2 linked regions of the Acidaminococcus fermentans DSM 20731 genome follow. The protein of the gene in region 2 binds, or shares a complex with, the protein of the main gene of each other region. Links are inferred from orthologs where the notes say so. Each region holds a gene or a part of one and is shown on either strand. Other genes may lie near its edges. The genes, in order: mfd and uvrA.

What was found.
Region 1: the proteins of uvrA (region 2) and mfd are in contact, whole or in part, in a crystal structure (PDB 4DFC), measured with the Escherichia coli proteins. The link is inferred for Acidaminococcus fermentans DSM 20731 from one-to-one orthologs.

The regions. Positions count from the first base shown.
Region 1 is NC_013740.1:1,788,357-1,792,431, reverse strand. What follows is about bases 175-4,013. They hold mfd (transcription-repair coupling factor), read left to right. Parts: upstream 175-534; coding sequence 535-3,813; downstream 3,814-4,013. Other genes in these bases: ACFER_RS08245 (putative polysaccharide biosynthesis protein), read left to right, coding at 3,901-4,013; glpX (class II fructose-bisphosphatase), read left to right, coding at 175-437. Outside these bases: more of glpX, read left to right, coding at 1-174; more of ACFER_RS08245, read left to right, coding at 4,014-4,075. UniProt on the Escherichia coli protein: Couples transcription and DNA repair by recognizing RNA polymerase (RNAP) stalled at DNA lesions. Mediates ATP-dependent release of RNAP and its truncated transcript from the DNA, and recruitment of nucleotide excision repair machinery to the damaged site.
Region 2 is NC_013740.1:606,237-609,892, reverse strand. The notes cover bases 10-3,429. They hold uvrA (excinuclease ABC subunit UvrA), read right to left. Parts: upstream 3,030-3,429; coding sequence 210-3,029; downstream 10-209. Other genes in these bases: uvrB (excinuclease ABC subunit UvrB), read right to left, coding at 3,022-3,429; uvrC (excinuclease ABC subunit UvrC), read right to left, coding at 10-213. Outside these bases: more of uvrC, read right to left, coding at 1-9; more of uvrB, read right to left, coding at 3,430-3,656. UniProt on the Escherichia coli protein: The UvrABC repair system catalyzes the recognition and processing of DNA lesions. UvrA is an ATPase and a DNA-binding protein. A damage recognition complex composed of 2 UvrA and 2 UvrB subunits scans DNA for abnormalities.

The sequences.
Region 1 (4,075 bases), 1.2 Mb from region 2 along the record:
TTGGGGCCCGGATCCGTCTGATCAGTGACGGGGATGTGGATCCCATCATTGATGCCGGTATCGAAGGCACCGGCGTGCATATGTACATCGGCCGGGGCGGCGCTCCGGAAGGCGTACTGGCTGCCTGCGGGCTGAAATGCCTGGGCGGCGACATGCAGGCCCGTCTGGTTCCGGAAAACGAAGACCAGGTGGAACGCTGCCGGAAGATGGGCATCGAAGACACCAAGAAGATCCTGACCATTGATGATCTGGTCAAGGGCGATGACTGCATGTTCACCGCCACCGCCATCACCAACTGCGATATGCTCCGGGGAGTCAACTACTTCGGCAACGGTGCCCGTACCCATACCATTTCCATGCGGTATGCCACCGGCACGGTCCGGTTCGTGGACGGCGTCCACACCTTCGACCGGAACAACATCAACATTAAACTGTAATTGAAAAGGGGCTGTTGCAGAAGCAACAGCCCCGTCAGCAAGAGGGGTGTTGCCCAGCAACACCCCTCTTTCCCTGTTCCTGTAAAGAGAGAATTTTATGACAAATACACTGACGAAACTGTTGCAGCAGGAGAAAAATGTCCGGGAAGGGGCAGATCTCTGGCAAAAGACCCCCGGTCCCCTGCAGCTGACCGGCCTCACAGGCTCTGTGAAAGCCGGCTTTTTGTGCGCCCTCCAGGAAACGGTCCAGGCGGCCCAGCCCCTGGTGATCCTTACGGTGAACCGGGAGAGCATCCGGGCCCAGCGCCGGGAACTGGCCCATTTCTATCCGGACCTGGCCATGCGGGAACTGTACCCGGCCAGCCTGATCCACGGCCAGGTGGATACCCGGAACGAACAGGTGATGGCGGAACGGGCAGCGGCCCTGGAAATGATCGTCCGGAAGGAGCCGGGAATCATCTTCGCCACCGCGGAAGCCGCCATCCAGAAACTGCCCCAGCCGGAATCCCTGGTCCGGGAAAACCTGAAACTGGCGGTGGGGCAGGAGATCGAACAGTCCCTGGTGGTGGAAAAACTGGTGAAGGCCGGCTACGAACGGACGGAACAGGTGGATACCCTGGGTCAGGTGGCGGTCCGGGGGGATATCCTGGACGTGTTCCCCATCAACGGGAAAGATTCGGTGCGGATCGAATGGTTCGACAACACCATCGATGCCATGAAACGGTTCGACCTTGACACCCAGCGGAGCATCGGGACCATCTCCCAGGTGGGGATCATGCCACTGGCGGTCCCAAACCAGGAAATCAGTGCCTCCCTGTTCCAGTACCTGTCGGCGGACCAGCTGGCGGTACTGGATGAACCTGTAGCCTTCTTTGAAGAATGCAAAAAAAGCTGGGGAGACAATCGGGAATTCGCCGACCAGCTCCTGGACCAGGAAACCATGATCCAGCAGGCCGGGGAAACCCATCTGCTGACGGTCAGCGACCTGGGCCATCCCTATTTTCCCCAGGCTCCCCGTATCCATGTGCAGGTCCGGGCCATGGCTCCCTACAATAAAAACACCGACCTGCTCCAGAAAGACCTGAAGGGCTGGCTGGACCAGGGCATCCATCCCCTGATCATGATGGGGACCCGGGACAAGGCCGCAGGCCTGGCAGAAAGCCTGAAAGGAGCCGGTCTGCCCATGGCCTTTGCCGGCCAGTTCCAGGGCGTACCGGAAACCGGGGGCCAGGTCTTTGCCGGCAGCCTGACCAACGGCTTCTATTTCTGGGATGAAAAATGGCTGCTGCTGACGGAAAGCGACATCTTCGGGGCCCAGAAGAAGCGCCGGCTCACCAAAACAAAGGGCAAAGGACCGGCCCTGAACTATTTCTCCGACATCAAGGCCGGGGATTATGTGGTTCATGACGTCCAGGGCATCGGGCGGTACATGGGGGTGGAAACCATCGAAGTGAACGGGGTCCACCGGGATTACCTCCAGCTCCAGTACGCCGGCGGGGACAAGCTCCATGTGCCGGTGGAACAGGTGGGCCTCCTCCACAAATACGTGGGCAACGAGGGGACGCCGCCCAAATTGTCCAACATGGGCCGGAAGGACTGGCAGAAAGCCACCCGGAAAGCCCAGAAGGCCATCACCATCCTGGCCACGGAACTGCTTCGGCTCTACGCCCAGCGGAAGATCACCCCGGGCCATGCCTTTGCCCCGGATACCCACTGGCAGAAAGAATTCGAGGACAGCTTCCCCTTTGAGGAAACCCCGGACCAGCTGAAGGCCATTGCTGAGATCAAGGCGGACATGGAAAAGCCCGTACCCATGGAACGGCTCCTCTGCGGGGACGTGGGCTACGGCAAGACCGAAGTGGCCATCCGGGCCGCCTTCAAGGCCGTCATGGACGGCAAACAGGTGGCAGTACTGGCTCCCACCACCGTCCTGGCCCAGCAGCACCTGCTGACCTTTACCCAGCGGATGGGCTCCTTCGGGGTGCGGGTGGAGATGCTCAGCCGGTTCCGGACCCCCAAACAGCAGCGGGAGATCATGGAACGGGTGGCGGAAGGCAAGATTGACGTGCTTATCGGCACCCACCGGATCCTGAACCCGGATGTGGAATTCCACGACCTGGGACTGTTGATCATCGATGAGGAACAGCGGTTCGGGGTGGCCCAGAAAGAAAAAATCAAGCAGCGCAGCGCCGGCATCGACGTGCTGACCCTCTCCGCCACCCCCATTCCCCGTACCCTCCACCTGGCCCTGGTGAAGGGACGGGACATGAGCATCATCGAATCCCCTCCGGAAGACCGGCTGCCGGTGGAAACCTATGTGGCCGAATATGATGACGGGATGGTCCGGGAAGCCCTGGAACGGGAAATCCGCCGGGGCGGACGGATCTACTATGTCCACAACCGGATCGAGGGGCTGAGCCGGATCGCTGCCCATCTCCGGGAACTGGTCCCCGGGATTACCATCGGTCTGGCCCATGGACGGATGACTGAGGACGAACTGGAAGATGTGATGCTGGGGTTCTACCAGGGGGACTTCGACGTGCTCCTGAGCACCACCATCATCGAAAACGGCCTGGACGTGCCCCTGGCCAACACCATCATCATCGACGGGGCGGAAAACTTCGGACTGTCCCAGCTGTACCAGATGCGGGGACGGGTGGGCCGGTCCTCCCGGCTGGCCTATGCCTATTTCCTGTACAAAAAGGACCGGGTGCTCAGTGAAGTGGCCCAGAAACGGCTCCAGGCCATCCGGGACTTTACGGAACTGGGGGCCGGCTTCAAGATCGCCATGCGGGACCTGGAGATCCGGGGGGCCGGGAACCTGCTGGGGGCCGAACAGCACGGACAGATCACCGGGGTGGGCTTCGACCTGTACTGCCGGCTGCTGGAAAAGACCATCAACACCCTCCAGAACGGCGGAAACCCGGATGAACCCGTTCCGCCGGATCCGGTGATCGAAATGAAGCTGGATGCCTACATCCCGGACGATTATATCGACAATCCCCGGTACAAGCTGGAACTGTACCACCGTCTGGGAGACATGAAGTATGAGGACAGGAACGATCTGATGGATGAGATCATCGACCGGTTCGGCACGCCCCCCACCCAGGTGGAGAACCTGTGGCGGGTGGCGGCTCTCCGGGATGTGTGCCGGAAGCTCCGGATCATCAGCGTGGCGGTGCGGCCGGGAGAAATCCGGCTCGCCTTCGATCCCCACAGCAAGGCCAATCCCGATGTGCTTCAGGCCCTGATCCGGGAATACGTGCCCCGGGCCACACTGAAGATGGGGCCCCAGCCCCAGTTCGTGCTGAAAACCAAAGGCATGGAGGAACAGCCCCTTTCCTGGCTGGAAAAGAACCTGCCCCGCATGCTATAATCTTTTGTGAATAACCCAATCCCGTAGGGGGCGCAGGCCCGGCGCCCCGCTGAAAAACACCCTGGGCCCGGCAAAAAGGAGGCAGAAATGGCAGACCGGTTTATGAAAGGGACCCTGATTCTGACGGCGGCAGGGCTCATGGTAAAAATCCTGGGATCCGTGAACCGGATCCTTCTGTCCCGTCTCCTGGGCGGGGAGGGCATCGGCCTGTACCAGATCGCCTATCCCCTGTACCTGCTGCTGGTGGCCCTGTCTTCGGCGG
Region 2 (3,656 bases):
GGCGGTGACAATGGTTTCAATGGAGGCCACATGGGCGTTGATGGCCCGGACCTTGGGGGACACCTGGCTGGCCGGGCGGAAATAACTGCGCACCCGGTTCTTCAGGATCACCGCCTTCCCCACATAGATCACCTTGCCGGAGGCATCGTGCATGATGTAGACCCCCGGGGCGTTGGGCAGCACCGCCAGGGTCTCTTTGATGGCATCGTTCATTCCAGTACCTTCTTTACATACTGGCCGGTGTAGGATTCCGGCACCTGGGCCACCTGTTCCGGGGTCCCGGTGGCAATCACCGTGCCGCCCCGGTCGCCCCCTTCCGGCCCCAGGTCGATGAGCCAGTCAGCACTTTTGATCACGTCCAGGTTGTGCTCGATGACCACCACGGTACTGCCCGCATCCACCAGCCGCTGGAGCACTTCCAGCAGTTTGTGCACATCGGCCATGTGGAGGCCGGTGGTGGGTTCGTCCAGGATATACAGGGTCCGTCCGGTGTTCACCTTGGCCAGTTCCGTGGCCAGTTTCACCCGCTGGGCTTCCCCGCCGGACAGGGTGGTGGCCGCCTGGCCCAGACGGATGTACCCCAGGCCCACGTCTTCCAGCACCTGAAGCTTCCGGAGGATCCGCTGCTGGTTGCTGAAATACTGACAGGCCTCGCTGACGGTCATATCCAGGACTTCCGCAATGTTCTTGCCCTTGTAGCGGACTTCCAGGGTATCCCGGTTGTACCGGGTGCCTTTGCACACTTCGCAGGGCACATACACATCCGGCAGGAAGTTCATCTCGATTTTCAGCATCCCGTCCCCATGGCAGGCCTCGCACCGTCCCCCCTTCACGTTGAAGCTGAACCGGCCCGGCTTGTAGCCCCGGAGTTTGGCATCATTGGTGGTACTGAACAGGGTCCGGATCAGGTCGAAGGTGCCGGTGTAGGTGGCCGGGTTGGACCGGGGCGTCCGGCCAATGGGGCTCTGGTCGATGTTGATCACCTTGTCGATGTGCTGGATTCCGTTGATCCGGTCATGGGCCAGTGGCCGTTCCCGGGCTCCCATGAGCTTTTTGGCCAGAGCCTTGTACAGAATATCGTTGATCAGGGTGCTTTTGCCGCTGCCGCTGACCCCGGTGACCACCGTCAGGGTCCCCAGAGGAATGGACACATCGATGTCCTTCAGGTTGTTGGCCCGGGCTCCCTTGATGGTGAGTTGTTTCCCGTTTCCTTTCCGCCGCTCTTGGGGCACCGGAATCTTTTTCCGGCCGCTGAGATACTGGCCGGTAATGGATTCCGGCACCTGGCTGATTTCATCCGCCGTGCCCTGGGCTACCACATAGCCGCCGTTTTCCCCGGCTCCCGGTCCGATGTCGATGATCTGGTCCGCCGCCCGCATGGTGTCCTCGTCATGTTCCACCACAATCAGGGTGTTTCCCATGTCCCGGAGATTCTTCAGAGTTTCCAGCAGCTTGTCATTGTCCCGCTGGTGCAGGCCGATACTGGGTTCATCCAGGATGTACAGCACCCCCACCAGACCGGAACCAATCTGGGTGGCCAGCCGGATCCGCTGGGCTTCCCCGCCGGACAGGGTGGCCGCCGCCCGGTCCAGGGTCAGGTAATCCAGCCCCACATTGTTCAAAAAGCTCAGCCGGGCCCGGATTTCCTTCAGGATCTGTTTGGCAATGAAGGCGTCCCGATCCGACAGCTGCAGTCCGTTGAAGAAAGCCAGACATTCCCGCACCGGCATCCGGCACACCTGCTGGATGTTCTTTCCATCCACGGTGATGCCCAGGACTTCCGGACGAAGCCGGGCCCCATGGCAGGTGGAACATTCGATGGCGGTCATGAAGGATTCATAGTCCAGCCGCTGGCTTTCACTCATGGCCTCTTTCAGCCGCCGTTTCAAGACCGGGATGATCCCTTCAAAGGGTGTATTGTGTTCGTTGATTTCCCCCATGAGATTCTGGTAGGAAAAGGTGAAGATTTCGTCCGGGATCCCTTCCAGAAGCTGCTGCTGGAACTTCCTGGGCAGATCCTTCCAGCAGTTCTGGAGGGAATAGCCCCGGCTTTTCAGCACCGCCGCCAGCTGGCAGAGAAAATAGGATTTCACATTGGAGCTGACCGCCGCAATGGCCCCCTGGTCAAAGGGTCTGGTCTTGTCCGGGATGATCAGATCCGGATCGAACTCCATATGCTGTCCCAGGCCCATGCAGTCCGGGCAGGCGCCATAGGGTGCGTTGAAAGAAAACAGCCGGGGTTCGATTTCCGGCAGGCTGATGCCGCATTCCGCACAGGCGAACTTTTCGCTGTACACATGGGTCTCACCTCCGATCTCTTCGATGGCCACGGTCCCTTCTCCCAGTTTCAAAGCGGTTTCCAGGGAATCGGTGAGCCGGCTTCCCAGTCCCGGCCGGGCCACCAGCCGGTCCACCACCACGGAAATGGAGTGTTTCTTCTTTTTGTCCAGCTGGATTTCCTCATCCAGGGTATACAGGTGGTCATCCACCTTCACCCGCACGTATCCTGCCCGGCGGACGGTTTCCAGGATGTTTTTGTGTTCCCCTTTCCGGCCCCGCACCACCGGTGCCAGGATCATGAATTTGGTTCCTTCCGGCAATTCCAGCACCTTGTCGGCAATCTGCTGGGGGGACTGGCGTTCGATGACTTTCCCGCACTGGGGACAATGGGGGATCCCGATCCGGGCAAACAGCAGCCGGAGATAGTCGTAGATCTCCGTTACCGTTCCCACCGTGGACCGGGGGTTCCGGCTGGTGGTCTTCTGGTCGATGGAAATGGCCGGGGACAGTCCCCCGATATAGTCCACATCCGGTTTGTCCATCTGTCCCAGGAACTGCCGGGCATAGGCCGACAGGCTTTCCACGTACCGGCGCTGGCCTTCCGCATAGATGGTATCAAAGGCCAGGGAGGATTTCCCGCTGCCGGACAGACCGGTGATCACCACCAGTTTGTTCCGGGGGATGTTCAGGGATATATTCTTCAGGTTGTGCTGCCGCGCCCCCTGGATTACAATGACATCTTCATTCATGAGCTTTCCGCTGCTCTCCTTTCAGCAATATCAGCTGGTCCCGGTATTCCGCGGCCAGTTCGAAATCCAGCTGTTTGGCCGCTTCCTTCATTTTCTTTTCCATGAGCCGGATCTGCTTGTCCAGCTCCCTGGGCTTCAGTTTCTTCACCGTTTTGGCCGTATAGCCTTTGGCGGCGGTATTGTCTTCCTCCACCTTGGTGAGCTTGATCAGATCCACCACTTTTTTCTGGATGGTCCGGGGCACAATGCCGTGGACCTTGTTGAAGGCCTCCTGTTTTTCCCGGCGCCGGGCGGTTTCGCTGATGGCCCGCTCCATGGAACCGGTGATGGTGTCCGCATACATGATCACCCGGCCGTGGGCGTTCCGGGCTGCCCGGCCGATGGTCTGGATCATGGCCGTATCACTGCGCAGGAACCCTTCCTTGTCCGCATCCAGGATGGCCACCAGGCTCACTTCCGGCATATCCAGCCCTTCCCGGAGCAGGTTGATGCCCACCAGCACATCGAATTTTCCGGCCCGGAGATCATGGATGATTTCCGCCCGTTCGATGGTGGCGATGTCCGAATGGAGATAGCGGACCCGGACTCCGGCGGTGGTGAGGTATTCCGTCAGATCTTCCGCCATCT